DNA from 2 places in the Virgibacillus proomii genome. Region 2 is predicted to be linked to the other one. Evidence: a T-box and tRNA genes for the amino acid it is inferred to sense, from the RefSeq annotation. Region 2 holds a T-box; the other holds one or more tRNA genes.
What was found. A T-box is a leader RNA that pairs with one kind of tRNA and senses whether it is charged. The one in region 2 lies ahead of serS (serine--tRNA ligase), so its partner is inferred to be a tRNA-Ser.
Positions count from the first base shown of each region.

Region 1 (6,319 bases), on a different contig from region 2:
TGCAACATTTGGTTGGATTGGCATCGCCTTATCCATTATTTCCTTTTTTGTTTGGCCAGTGATCTTTGGTATAGCAGGAATCGTACTCGGTTTCATGTCTAGAAATAGAGGAGCAGATGCACTGGGGAATATTGCTATTGCTGCAGGAGCAATATCAATTCTCATTGCTTTATTTATATTGCCATTTGTTTAGGGAAGGTACATTTGCCTTCCTTTTTTTTGTTTATATCCGTTTCTCTATCGTGGATAACTTATTTGAAAAGTAGCATCATCTAACTTAAGCTGCTACTCAACCTTCGCTCTTCTTCCTACGATAAGTTAACATCGTCTCGAATCTGAGGGGAGACCAACTAAAAGTGGGTTTACCGCTTCAGGCGACGGCATACTCCTATGTTTTTTGATCTGCGGTTTGTACTAAATGTGCGACTTCTAACTTTTATGTTTTAAAATTTTAGTGTTAAATTAACATAGACAAATGTTTAATAGTAAAAAATGGAATGTTTTAGTACTATACTTTCTATAACTAGAAAAAAACGAGTCGTTTTTTACACTGTAGGAAAGTATAAAACTTTAGGCTTTACCGTATAAGAAGCTTTCGCCATAAAGACTTGACGACAAACCAAGTTTTTCTAAAAACATGAATATTATTAGTAAAAACAGATATGAATTTTTAATATATACAAACAATAATATGTTAAAACCCACCCTTAATTTCATACTATTTTTCATACTTAGGAAAATAATAAATATCTCCTGGAGTGAGCGAAGATGGATCACTTTCTGGGTTAATCAGTTGAAAATCAGCAAATATGTTTATATTATGAATGTCATTTAAATGAGGGTTTAGTCGTTCTACAATGGAAAGAACAGTATCTCCTGCTTGGACTTTAATTGGAATGACATGATAAGCTAAAGGTGCTGGCTCAGCTTTTTGTTCAACCTCATATTTATCTTTTTTGGAATGTATTGCTACCTGAGAAAGGTCTTGATAAATAACGAAAATAGCAATTATACTGAATAATAAAGCAGTAAGTTTTTTAATAAAATACATAGAATTACTCCTTATAATGAAACAAAATATAACTTATATACGTATAAATGAATGAACGATGAGAGGAGGAGCATATTTGGCTGTTTTTGAGACGGAATGGATTGGGCTTATTATAACTGGCTTTGCTACATTATTTTTAATTGGCGAAGTATTAGTAAATATGCGTGGAGTTTTTGCATTATTAGGAATAGGATTCATTACAGTATATTTTGGAGCATATGTTGAGGCGGACTCTATTATTATTATGCTTATTATTTACTTTATTGGATTATTACTGATTATTATTGATGGAAAACTCCTTAATGACGGTACGTTAGCTACCATTGGATTAGCAAGTATGTTGACAGCAGTAGCACTTCCAGCTCCCAGCTTTACCTCGGGATTGTATGCAGTTTTAGGGGTGTTATTAGGCGGTGGTGCCTCGTTTTTTTTCTTAAAAGTATTTAAGCGAAGAGAGATGTGGAATAAAATAACATTAAAAGATCAGTTAACAAAAGAAGCTGGTTACAATTCATTGAATATTAGCTATGAACAATTGGTAAATAAAGAGGGACTGACTTTAACCGATTTGCGACCGGTTGGGACGATTAGCGTTGATCATAAGAATTATAGTGCCATTTCTAATGGACAATGGATCTCTAAAAACACAAAGGTGAGGATTATAAAAGTTGATGGAACCAAAATATTAGTTGAAACTGTTGAATGAAAATAAGAAGATAACCAAAAAAGGTTATCTTTTGTTTATATGTTTAAGTAAATTTAATTCAATGCCAATTGCTGTTTTAGTCTATACATATGTAATATAAGAAAAGTTTAGTAAAGTAGTTATAATTATACTTCATTACGTACACCTTTTATGGCTGTTATCTCTTCATATAATCTATCTATGGAAGTATGAAGAAGGTTATAATTGTTCATTTATGCGTAATCTATTAGGAAATATTAACAACTAACCTGTGGCTAGTTATCTATTCCACATCTGTAGTGCTGTAGGGTAACACTTTAAATTGTAGAGAATACGTAGGCGCCGTCTAAATGCCCGATTCATTTACAGGACAAGAAAATAATCAAGACACCGATATTTTTAAAGGACACCTGAGCGACGCATCGCACGCAGAAAAGTTACTTCTTTTTCAAGGGCGTCTGAAATGTTATCCTTATTCTACTTCTAATCAGTGAAGAAGAAAGCCCCATTGAATGAAGTTTCTGTTTATGGCAAATTAAGTTTGAGAAAAAAGCGTTTGTTCGTATAAAAAACAACGCTTTTTTTTCAATTGTAAATTTAATGTTAAATATAATTATAACTCCTTTACAAAAACTTTATATATACTTAATATTGTTATGGTGCGACAAGATTCAACATAAAGAAGGGTAGGTATACATTTTGGAAATTGATGTTCAAAAACTGATTTTTGAATTTATTGGTGGTCTCGGTATTTTCCTTCTAGGTATTAAATACATGGGTGATGGATTACAAAAGTCAGCAGGTGACCGCTTACGAGATATATTGGATCGTTTTACAAGTAACCCATTTTTGGGTGTGCTCGCAGGTATTATTGTTACTGTTTTAATTCAAAGTAGTTCTGGAACAACCGTATTAACTGTAGGTCTTGTTAATGCAGGCTTTATGTCATTAAAGCAAGCTATTGGGGTTATAATGGGAGCAAATATTGGTACAACTATTACTGCATTTATTATAGGAATTGATATTAGTGCATATTCGTTGCCAATTCTTGCTGTAGGTTGTTTCTTATTGTTTTTCTTTAAAAGTCAGAAAGTTAACGCTATAGGACAAGCCGTTTTTGGTTTTGGAGCGCTATTCTTTGGCTTAGAATTAATGAGTAATGGTATGAAGCCGTTGCGAAGCTTAGAAGCATTTCAAGAGCTAACAATTAATATGAGTGATAGTCCTGTCTTAGGTGTAGTGATTGGTACTGTATTTACTTTAATTGTACAAAGCTCAAGTGCAACTATTGGTATTTTGCAGGGCTTATTTTCTGAAGGAGCAATGGAATTAAAGGCAGCAATCCCTGTTTTATTTGGAGATAATATTGGTACGACCATTACTGCAGTGCTTGCTTCCATAGGTGCAACTATAGGCGCTAAGCGAGCTGCACTTACCCATGTTATTTTCAACTTGGTAGGAGCAACAATCTTTCTTATATTTTTAGGGATATTTACAAGTTTTATTTCCTTTTTACAAGGTCAGCTTCATTTGAACCCTGAAATGACCATTGCGTTTGCTCACGGGACATTTAACATAACCAATACGATTATACAATTTCCATTTATTGGCGCTTTAGCCTGGCTGGTAACCAAAATTATACCAGGTAAAGATTCCATTATAGAATATAAGCCAAAACATCTGGATCCTATATTCATTCAACAATCACCTTCTGTAGCATTAGATCAAGCTAAGTCTGAGTTAGTGAGAATGGGCGAGTATGCATATAAGGGGTTGGAAGAGACCAATAAATACTTAAATACTCATTTGATTAAACACTCGGAGTTGGCAATGCAAATCGAAAGTGCGTTAAATAATCTTGACCGAAAAATTACTAATTATTTGATTGAATTATCGACAGAATCACTGTCTGAATTAGAAAGTGAAAAACATTCTTCTATCCTCGATTCAGTTCGTGACGTTGAGCGAATTGGAGATCATTTTGAAAATATTGTTGAACTCATTGAATATAAAATTTCTAATAAACTATACTTAACAGATTATGCGAAAGAAGATCTTAATGAAATGTTTGAGTTAACGATTTCTACTGTTAAGCAGGCCGTTTACGCCATTCAAGAAATGAACCGTGAAGAAGCACTTTCAGTTATTCAAAAAGAGGACCAAATCGATAAAATGGAGCGGAAATTTCGAAAAAAACATATTATTCGTATGAATGAAGGGATTTGTAGTGGATCCGCTGGAATTGTATTTGTGGATATTATTAGTAATTTAGAGCGAATCGGAGATCACGCAGTAAACCTTGCTGAAGAAGTTCTTGGCGAGTAGTGTTTAGTTACGGTGCTATTTCACTTTTATCTCGCATCTAAGGTTGTGACATACGACTTTTGCTTCAGGAGTGATAGAAAATCCGAAGCATCTAAGCGGGAAATAACGGCATTTAAATACCTATTCATTGACTGACAAGAAATAACCAAGACAGCGATACTTCCTTCGCGGTTTTTCAGGGACAAGAAAAGCTTTGCACCAAACATCGTAACGAATGAAGAAAAAGCGTTTTTTAAGCATAATTATGATTTTTGTCTTTGTTCCATTTCTAATGAAGAAATCCACTGAATGAACTTTCACTTTATTATAATTTTGCATCGTTCTAATTAATTAGAACGATGCAAATATTTCATTTTGGTAGGTGATTAATTCTAATTTTCTAATTTTAAATTAAGCCTTGAAATCCATATAGAAAGATGCTATAGTAAATATTGTCGTTTTAAAGCGATATATAAATGAAATACATACATAATAGTTTGTTAAGATTTTGTAAAAAAAGATATTGACAGAAGTTGTTGAACGTGGTAAATTATATCTTGTCGCTATAATTTAAACAAATTATAGCATACCCGTTCCACAGTAGCTCAGTGGTAGAGCAATCGGCTGTTAACCGATCGGTCGTAGGTTCGAATCCTACCTGTGGAGCCAATTTGGCGGTGTAGCTCAGCTGGCGAGAGCGTACGGTTCATACCCGTGAGGTCGTGGGTTCGATCCCCTCCACCGCCACTTAAATATAAACTTGTATGGCGGTCGTGGCGAAGTGGTTAACGCACCGGATTGTGGCTCCGGCATCCGTGGGTTCGATCCCCACCGGTCGCCCCATTATATTAAAATTATATCAACCGGACCCTTAGCTCAGTTGGTTAGAGCTATCGGCTCATAACCGATCGGTCGCAGGTTCGAGTCCTGCAGGGTCCACCAGTCTAGTTGGAGGTATACCCAAGTCTGGCTGAAGGGATCGGTCTTGAAAACCGACAGGGGTGTAACAGCCCGCGGGGGTTCGAATCCCTCTACCTCCTCCATACATATAGTGCGGTTAAGAAGTACAGAAAATCAATTTTATATTCTGATGGCTCGGTAGCTCAGTCGGTAGAGCAAGGGACTGAAAATCCCTGTGTCGGCGGTTCGATTCCGTCCCGAGCCACCATTTTTTAAACAAGCATCTGCTTGTTTTTTTATTTGTCTAGCCAATTATATCCGTTTCTACATGGCGGTTAATTTTTTGTGAAAAGTAACGTTGTCTAGCTTAAGCGCTCGAGCGACTAGCAAACTTTGGTCGGTCTTCTTCCTACGATAAGTCAACGTCGGCTCAGATCTAAAGGTAGGCGACTAAAAGCAGGCTGTTTGCCGCTCAGGCGTCAGCATTCCCCTGTTTTTAGAGGCATATTTTCTTTATCCGAAAATGGAAGGCTCCGTATCTTAAGTTTAAATTGGAGAAACCGGCACCTAAATGCCCGATTGGTTCAGAGGCCTTTAGATCATACCGTTGCGGTACTAACATTTCTTGGAAAAGCATTCCACGCAATGAAGTTCACTTTATCCCGTCGGAAATTTTCCAGTTTGTATATGTCCAGTGTTCTTTATACACCTTAGCCTATAGTATGTTAATGCATATAATTTGCAACACTAAAAAACCTTTGGTAGGCTTGATTAAAAGGGTGATATTAGATCCTTTTTAATTAAAATGGATTTATTAGAGGAGGAAGGAATAATGTCAAAATTTGAATTACCCGAACTACCATATGCATACGATGCACTTGAGCCTACAATCGACAAGGAGACCATGAACATACACCATACAAAGCATCATAATACGTATGTTACAAAATTAAATGATGCTTTAGAGGGACATGCAAACCTTCAGAATAAATCATTAATGGATTTAATTAGCAACCTAGATGCTGTGCCAGAAAGCGCTCGTACTGCTGTAAGAAATAATGGCGGTGGACACGCTAACCATAGCCTTTTCTGGAAGATTCTTTCACCAAATGGTGGTGGAGAACCAACTGGTGAGCTTGCTGCTAAAATTAACGAGACTTTTGGTAGTTTCGAAAAGTTTAAAGAACAGTTTGAAAGTGCAGCAACTGGACGTTTCGGTTCAGGATGGGCATGGCTTGTTGTAAATAATGGAAAATTAGAAATAACTAGTACACCAAACCAAGACTCACCATTAATGGAAGGAAAAACACCTATTTTGGGCTTAGATGTTTGGGAGCATGCTTACTATCTAAACTATCAAAATAGACGTCCAGAATATG
Region 1 is NZ_FUFN01000010.1:2,209,231-2,215,549, reverse strand. Features, by position in the region: gene BN1066_RS17790 (DUF4190 domain-containing protein) at 1-193, shown strand, start outside; gene BN1066_RS17785 (LysM peptidoglycan-binding domain-containing protein) at 719-1,051, opposite strand; gene BN1066_RS17780 (NfeD family protein) at 1,128-1,757, shown strand; gene BN1066_RS17775 (Na/Pi cotransporter family protein) at 2,436-4,061, shown strand; tRNA gene BN1066_RS17770 (tRNA-Asn) at 4,635-4,709, shown strand; tRNA gene BN1066_RS17765 (tRNA-Met) at 4,714-4,787, shown strand; tRNA gene BN1066_RS17760 (tRNA-His) at 4,808-4,883, shown strand; tRNA gene BN1066_RS17755 (tRNA-Ile) at 4,906-4,982, shown strand; tRNA gene BN1066_RS17750 (tRNA-Ser) at 4,991-5,083, shown strand; tRNA gene BN1066_RS17745 (tRNA-Phe) at 5,133-5,208, shown strand; gene sodA (superoxide dismutase SodA) at 5,773-6,319, shown strand, end outside.
Region 1: it has a tRNA-Ser gene. The T-box ahead of serS (serine--tRNA ligase) is inferred to sense a tRNA for this amino acid. The anticodon was not compared.

Region 2 (6,319 bases):
GTATCAACTAAAGGCTCTTGAAGCAGGAGTCTTACGGCACCTTACATGCGGGATAAAGCCTAAAGTTTTATACTTTCCTATAGTGTAAAAAAATGTTTCCTTATTTCATTATTTCCCTTCCACCCATGTATGGACGTAATGCAGTAGGGATAATAACCGTACCATCCTTTTGCTGGTAGTTTTCTAAAATAGCAGCTACCGTACGGCCGACTGCTAAACCAGAACCATTTAATGTATGAACAAATTCCGGTTTTGCTTTAGCTTCTCTTCGAAAACGAATATTAGCACGTCTCGCTTGGAAATCTTCAAAGTTAGAGCAAGAAGAAATTTCCCGATACGTATGCTGACTAGGAATCCATACCTCAATATCATATTTTTTACTGGCTGTAAATCCTAAATCACCTGTACACATACTCATCACTCGATATGGTAATTCTAACAGCTGGAGTACCTTTTCTGCATGGTTTGTCAATGCTTCAAGCGTTTCATAAGAGTCTTCTGGTTTAACAAAGTGGACAAGCTCCACTTTATTGAATTGATGTTGACGAATTAATCCTCTTGTATCCCTTCCGGCAGAACCCGCTTCAGAACGGAAGCAGCTGCTAAATGCTGCATATTTTTTTGGTAAATCATCTGCTTTTAAAATTTCGTCTCGGTAATAATTAGTTACAGGAACTTCTGCTGTAGGAGCCAAGAAATAATCCCAGTCCTCCAGCTTAAATACATCTTCTGCAAACTTTGGCAATTGGCCGGTCCCCGTTAAACTAGCTCGATTAATGATTTGTGGTGGCAACATTTCCTCATAGCCATGCTCATCTACATGTAAATCCAACATAAAATTCCACAATGCCCGTTCTAAACGTGATCCTAACCCTTTATAAAATACAAATCGGCTGCCAGTTACTTTACCTGCACGTTCAAAATCGACTATATCCAAATTAGTAGCTATATCCCAATGCGGTTTCGGTTCATATGAAAGTGGTGGCAAGGTTCCCCATTTCCGTATTTCTACATTTTCTTCTTCATCTTCCCCAATTGGTACACTTTCATGAGGGATATTCGGGATAGAGAGCATAATATGTTCCAGCTCATCATTAATTTCCTTCAATTCCTTATCTAGTCTGGCAATTTCATCACCAACTTCGCGCATCGCTTTAATTGCCGGTTCAGCATCTTTCTTTTCCCGTTTTAATACAGAGATTTGCTTCGACGTTTCATTTCGCTTTGCTTTTAATTGCTCCGTATCGGCAATAAGCTGACGTCGTTTTTCATCAAGGTCGCCAAACCGATGGAGCTCGGATAAATCCTCTCCTCGATGCTGTAATTTTTGCTTTACCTCTTCCAAATGATTACGTAAATATTTCATATCCAGCATATACTCGTTCCTCCTTTATTTTTCTTAACAAATCAAAAAACTCCCGTCCCTAAAAATAGGGACGAGAGTATAATTCCCGCGTTGCCACCCTGATTGAAGAATACATATTCTTCCGGCTTCATGTTGTAACGGTACGCAAACCGGGTTTATTTACTATCCAAAGAATTCAATAAACCAGCTTAAGGACGGATTCATAGCTGTCTCACATCGATTCACACCAACCATCGACTCTCTTGGAGAGACATTACTATTACTGCTTCCTGTCATCACTTTTTATTATTATCTTCTATCATAACCGATTTTTTATGCTTATGCAACTATCGCCAATAAATTTACGAAACCTCTTCCACCATGGTTATGAAATAAGCCAATAGTCGCTGATCATCCGTCAATTCTGGATGAAAAGCGGTTGCCAAAAATGGACCTTGGCGAACTGCCACAATATGATCATGATACGTTGCAAGCACTTCAACAGCTGTTCCTACTTTTGTTACGTAAGGAGCACGAATAAATACAGCATTAAAATCATTGGCAATACCTGTTATTTCTAATTCTGCTTCAAAGCTTGCCACCTGACGACCAAAAGCGTTACGAGCAACTGTCATATCAATTAATCCAAGATGAGCTTGAGCTTGTCCTTCAATAGCTTTAGCCATTAAGATCATACCCGCACATGTACCAAAGATCGGCTTTCCTTGGTCGGCAAAATCCCGAATCGGGTCAATAAAACCGTAACTGTCGATTAATCGCCTAATGGTTGTACTCTCGCCGCCAGGTAAGATTAAACCATCTATTTCTGCCAGCTGTTCTTTTTGTTTTATCTCAACTGCCTCAGCGCCACATGCTCTCACAGCTCGAATATGCTCGCGAACAGCGCCTTGTAAGGCAAGTACACCGATGGTCGTCATAAAAAATTCCTTCTTTCTTACTCGCTCCGATCTTGCATACGATCATGAGCTTCTAGTGTACTCATTTCGATCCCCTTCATAGCCTCACCTAGATCCTTAGATAGTTCAGCTATTAATTTATAATCTTTGTAATGTGTTGTTGCTTCCACAATTGCTTTCGCATATTTAGCTGGATTGGATGATTTAAAAATACCAGAACCAACAAATATTCCATCTGCTCCTAACTCCATCATCAATGCGGCATCACTAGGGGTTGCAATTCCACCTGCAGCAAAGTTTACTACCGGCAAGCGACCTTCTTTACGTATCTCAAGCAATAGTTCAAATGGAGCACCGATCTCCTTGGCATATGTCATCACTTCATCTCGTGACATTGCAGTTAGCATACGGATTTCTGATTGTACTTGTCTCATATGCCGAACGGCTTCAACAATATTACCAGTTCCAGGCTCACCTTTCGTACGCAACATGGAAGCACCTTCACCAATACGGCGTGCTGCTTCGCCAAGATTACGGCATCCGCAAACAAATGGTACAGTAAAGTCTGATTTATTAATATGGTATACATCATCCGCAGGGGTTAACACTTCACTTTCGTCAATATAGTCAACACCCATTGCTTCTAATACACGAGCTTCTGTAATATGGCCAATACGTGCTTTTGCCATGACAGGAATGGATACAGCATTTAATACTTCCTCAGTGATCGTTGGGTCAGCCATTCGAGCTACACCACCAGCTGCTCGAATATCAGAAGGTACGCGCTCTAGTGCCATGACAGCAACTGCTCCTGCTTCTTCAGCTATCTTTGCTTGCTCTGCATTGACAACGTCCATAATAACGCCGCCTTTTTGCATTTCAGCCATTCCTCGTTTAACACGGTCTGTTCCTATATTAGACACTGAAAACTCCCCCTAAAGATTTATTTAAAATAGTCCTTTAACCCAGTCTACCACTGTATGGAATAAATCAGCAAAAAAATCACCAATTGCGCTCATTGTAAGCATAAACCAGTTTGCTTTTTCCACTGCCTGATCTGTTACAATATCTACCGTACTCTTACTATCATTTACAATATATCCATAGTCATTTTCGCCTTTATACGTAAGCTTGGCTACTCCAACTTTTTCACCTTTTTTAATTGGTGCCTTTAGTTTTCCTTCTTTATCCAGCTTGTCTTTATCAATCTTGTATTCTATGCGATACATATCTTTTTCATCCGGTTTAATCGGCAGAATGAATGCTTCACCAAGGGAAATACTTACTCTATCTTCTTTTCCTTTAGCAACTGGTAAAGATGTCTTGTCTTTTAATTGATATCCTGCTGGGAATAACTTAGTATTCTCAAAGTTCTGAAAGCCAAAGTCTAATAGTTTAGCAGTCTGCTCAAAGCGTTTCTTTTCACTTTTTGTTTTCATGACGACAGAAATTAATCGACGATCCCCTTTTTTGGCAGTCCCTGTAAAACTGTAACCAGCTAAATCCGTAAAGCCTGTTTTTAATCCATCAACACCTTCATAATAAAACTGCTTAAAAAATGTTGTATTATGCGACAACATATAATTTAAGTTTCGAAGTTCTTTTCCATCAAATGTTGCTGTTGGTTTACTGGATATTTCCAAAGCCTTTGGATAATCATTAATTAAGTGATAAGCCAATAACGCAGCAGATTCTGCCGAAAGAAGATTGGTCCCATTAGGATCTGTTCCTTTAGGGTAATTATCTCCTAACGATTTATTTTCAATCCCTGTGGAGTTAACGAATTTAAAATCCGGAAGCCCCATTTCTTTTCCCTTTTTATTCATCATTTTTACGAATTCACCTTCTGAACCTGCAATCAGTTCAGCTAAGGCAATCGTAGCTGCATTATCAGAAATAAGCGCCATCGCATGGTACAAATCTTTTACTGTATAATCTTTAGATTGTTTTAATCCAATTCCTGAAAAAGTAGAATCCGCAGAAATACTGTATGGATAGTCGCTAATCTGTGTTGTTGTATCCCAGCTGATTTGACCCTTTTCGACCGCTTCCCATACAAGATATTCTGTCATCATTTTGGTCATACTAGCTGGGGGAAGTGCTTTATCTGCATTTTTGGAAAATAAAATTTTACCTGTATTTGCATCTACTAAGATTGCAGATTCTGCTTCTAGTTCTACTTCTGCAGCCTGTAATTGATATGGCTGCGATAATATGGTCAGCATGACAACTGCTGCTGCTAGAAAAAATACGAAACTCTTTTTAAAAATATGTTTCACCTTCTTGTACCTCCACCCTGTAGTTTAACCTCTATGTCTATTTATGCACATTTATTCTTTATGAAAGTGCACTTAGTTATTTTACCATATAAAATAATAAAAAAATAGACGGGATTAACACCCCATCTAATATTTTCTTATACTTACTAGTACAAGTTACAAGAATTGCATGGCAAACTGTTGTAAAACACGGAACTTCATATACATAAAGACTTGGCTTATCGCCAAGTCTTTATGGCGACAGTTATTGTTTTCTTATACGATAAAGTGAAACTTCATTCAGTAGGAGTTTTCTTCCTTCTCCTACTGAATGTTAGTACCACAAGGGTATGACCTAAAGGCCCTTGAACCAATCGGGCATTTAGGTGCCGTTTTCTCCCACTTTGACTCTTTGCACAAACCCAGGTCTTGAAGTGGGAAACTTACGGCACCTTACATACGGGATAAAGCCTAAAGTTTTATACTTTCCTATAGTGTAATAAAGAATCTAACAAACAGGTAAGCAAATTAACTACAATATTAAAGGTAAAGTTACCCATTATGAAGGGCTCAAAAAGAGAGCGTCTTTACACAATATAGTTTGGAGCTTCTTTCGTAATTTGAACATCATGCGGATGACTCTCTCTTAATCCGGCGTTGGTAATTCGGATAAAACGACTATTATTGCGCAATTCATCAATTGTATTTGTACCACAATATCCCATTCCAGCACGTAATCCTCCGACTAATTGATGAACGGTATCTGCTAGAGGGCCTTTATAAGCAACGCGCCCTTCAATTCCCTCTGGAACGAGCTTTTTCGTTTCTGCATCTTCTTGGAAATAACGATCTTTTGAGCCTGCCTTCATCGCACCAACTGATCCCATTCCACGATAAACTTTATATTGTCTTCCTTGATAAATTTCAGTTTCCCCGGGGCTTTCTGTAACTCCTGCAAATATACTACCAAGCATAACAGCATGTGCTCCTGCAGCTAGTGCTTTCACAATATCTCCAGAGTATTTAATGCCACCGTCTGCAATGACAGGTACATTGTATTCAGCAGCAGCTCTTGCACAATCATATACAGCTGTAATTTGCGGAACACCGACACCCGCGATTACTCTGGTCGTACAAATAGATCCAGGGCCAATACCGACTTTAACAATCGATGCACCTGCTTCAATTAAAGCCTTCGTTGCTTCACTAGTAGCGACATTACCTGCAATAATATCTAAATTTGGGTAGGCTTTACGAACCGCCTTCACCTGATCAATGACGCCTTTTGAGTGACCATGAGCTGTATCAATTACAATAACATCAATACCTGCTTCAACTAGCTTTTCGATTCGTTTCATTGCATCAGCAGTAACTCCGACAGCAGCACCTACAAGTAGCCTTCCTTGTGTATCTTTGGCAGCATTCGGAAATTCGATAACTTTTTCAATATCCTTAATTGTAATAAGCCCTTTTAAAATGCCGTCCTCATCTACTAATGGCAGTTTTTCAATTTTGTATTGTTGAAGGATTTTTTCGGCTTCCGTAAGTGTTGTACCAACCGGTGCTGTCACTAAATTTTCACTCGTCATCACATCAGAAATGGATATGGAATAATCCTGGATAAAGCGGAGATCTCGATTTGTTAAAATACCTACAAGCTTTTTCTCCTCAATGTTGTTTACAATAGGCACACCTGATATACGAAATTTCCCCATCAAATGTTCAGCATCATATACTTGGTGTTCCGGTGTTAAAAAAAATGGGTTTGTAATAACACCGCTTTCCGATCGTTTTACTCG
Region 2 is NZ_FUFN01000009.1:1,189,783-1,196,101, reverse strand. Features, by position in the region: gene serS (serine--tRNA ligase) at 101-1,375, opposite strand; T-box leader at 1,430-1,651, opposite strand; gene pdxT (pyridoxal 5'-phosphate synthase glutaminase subunit PdxT) at 1,708-2,283, opposite strand; gene pdxS (pyridoxal 5'-phosphate synthase lyase subunit PdxS) at 2,301-3,185, opposite strand; gene BN1066_RS07915 (serine hydrolase) at 3,210-4,541, opposite strand; gene guaB (IMP dehydrogenase) at 5,108-6,319, opposite strand, start outside.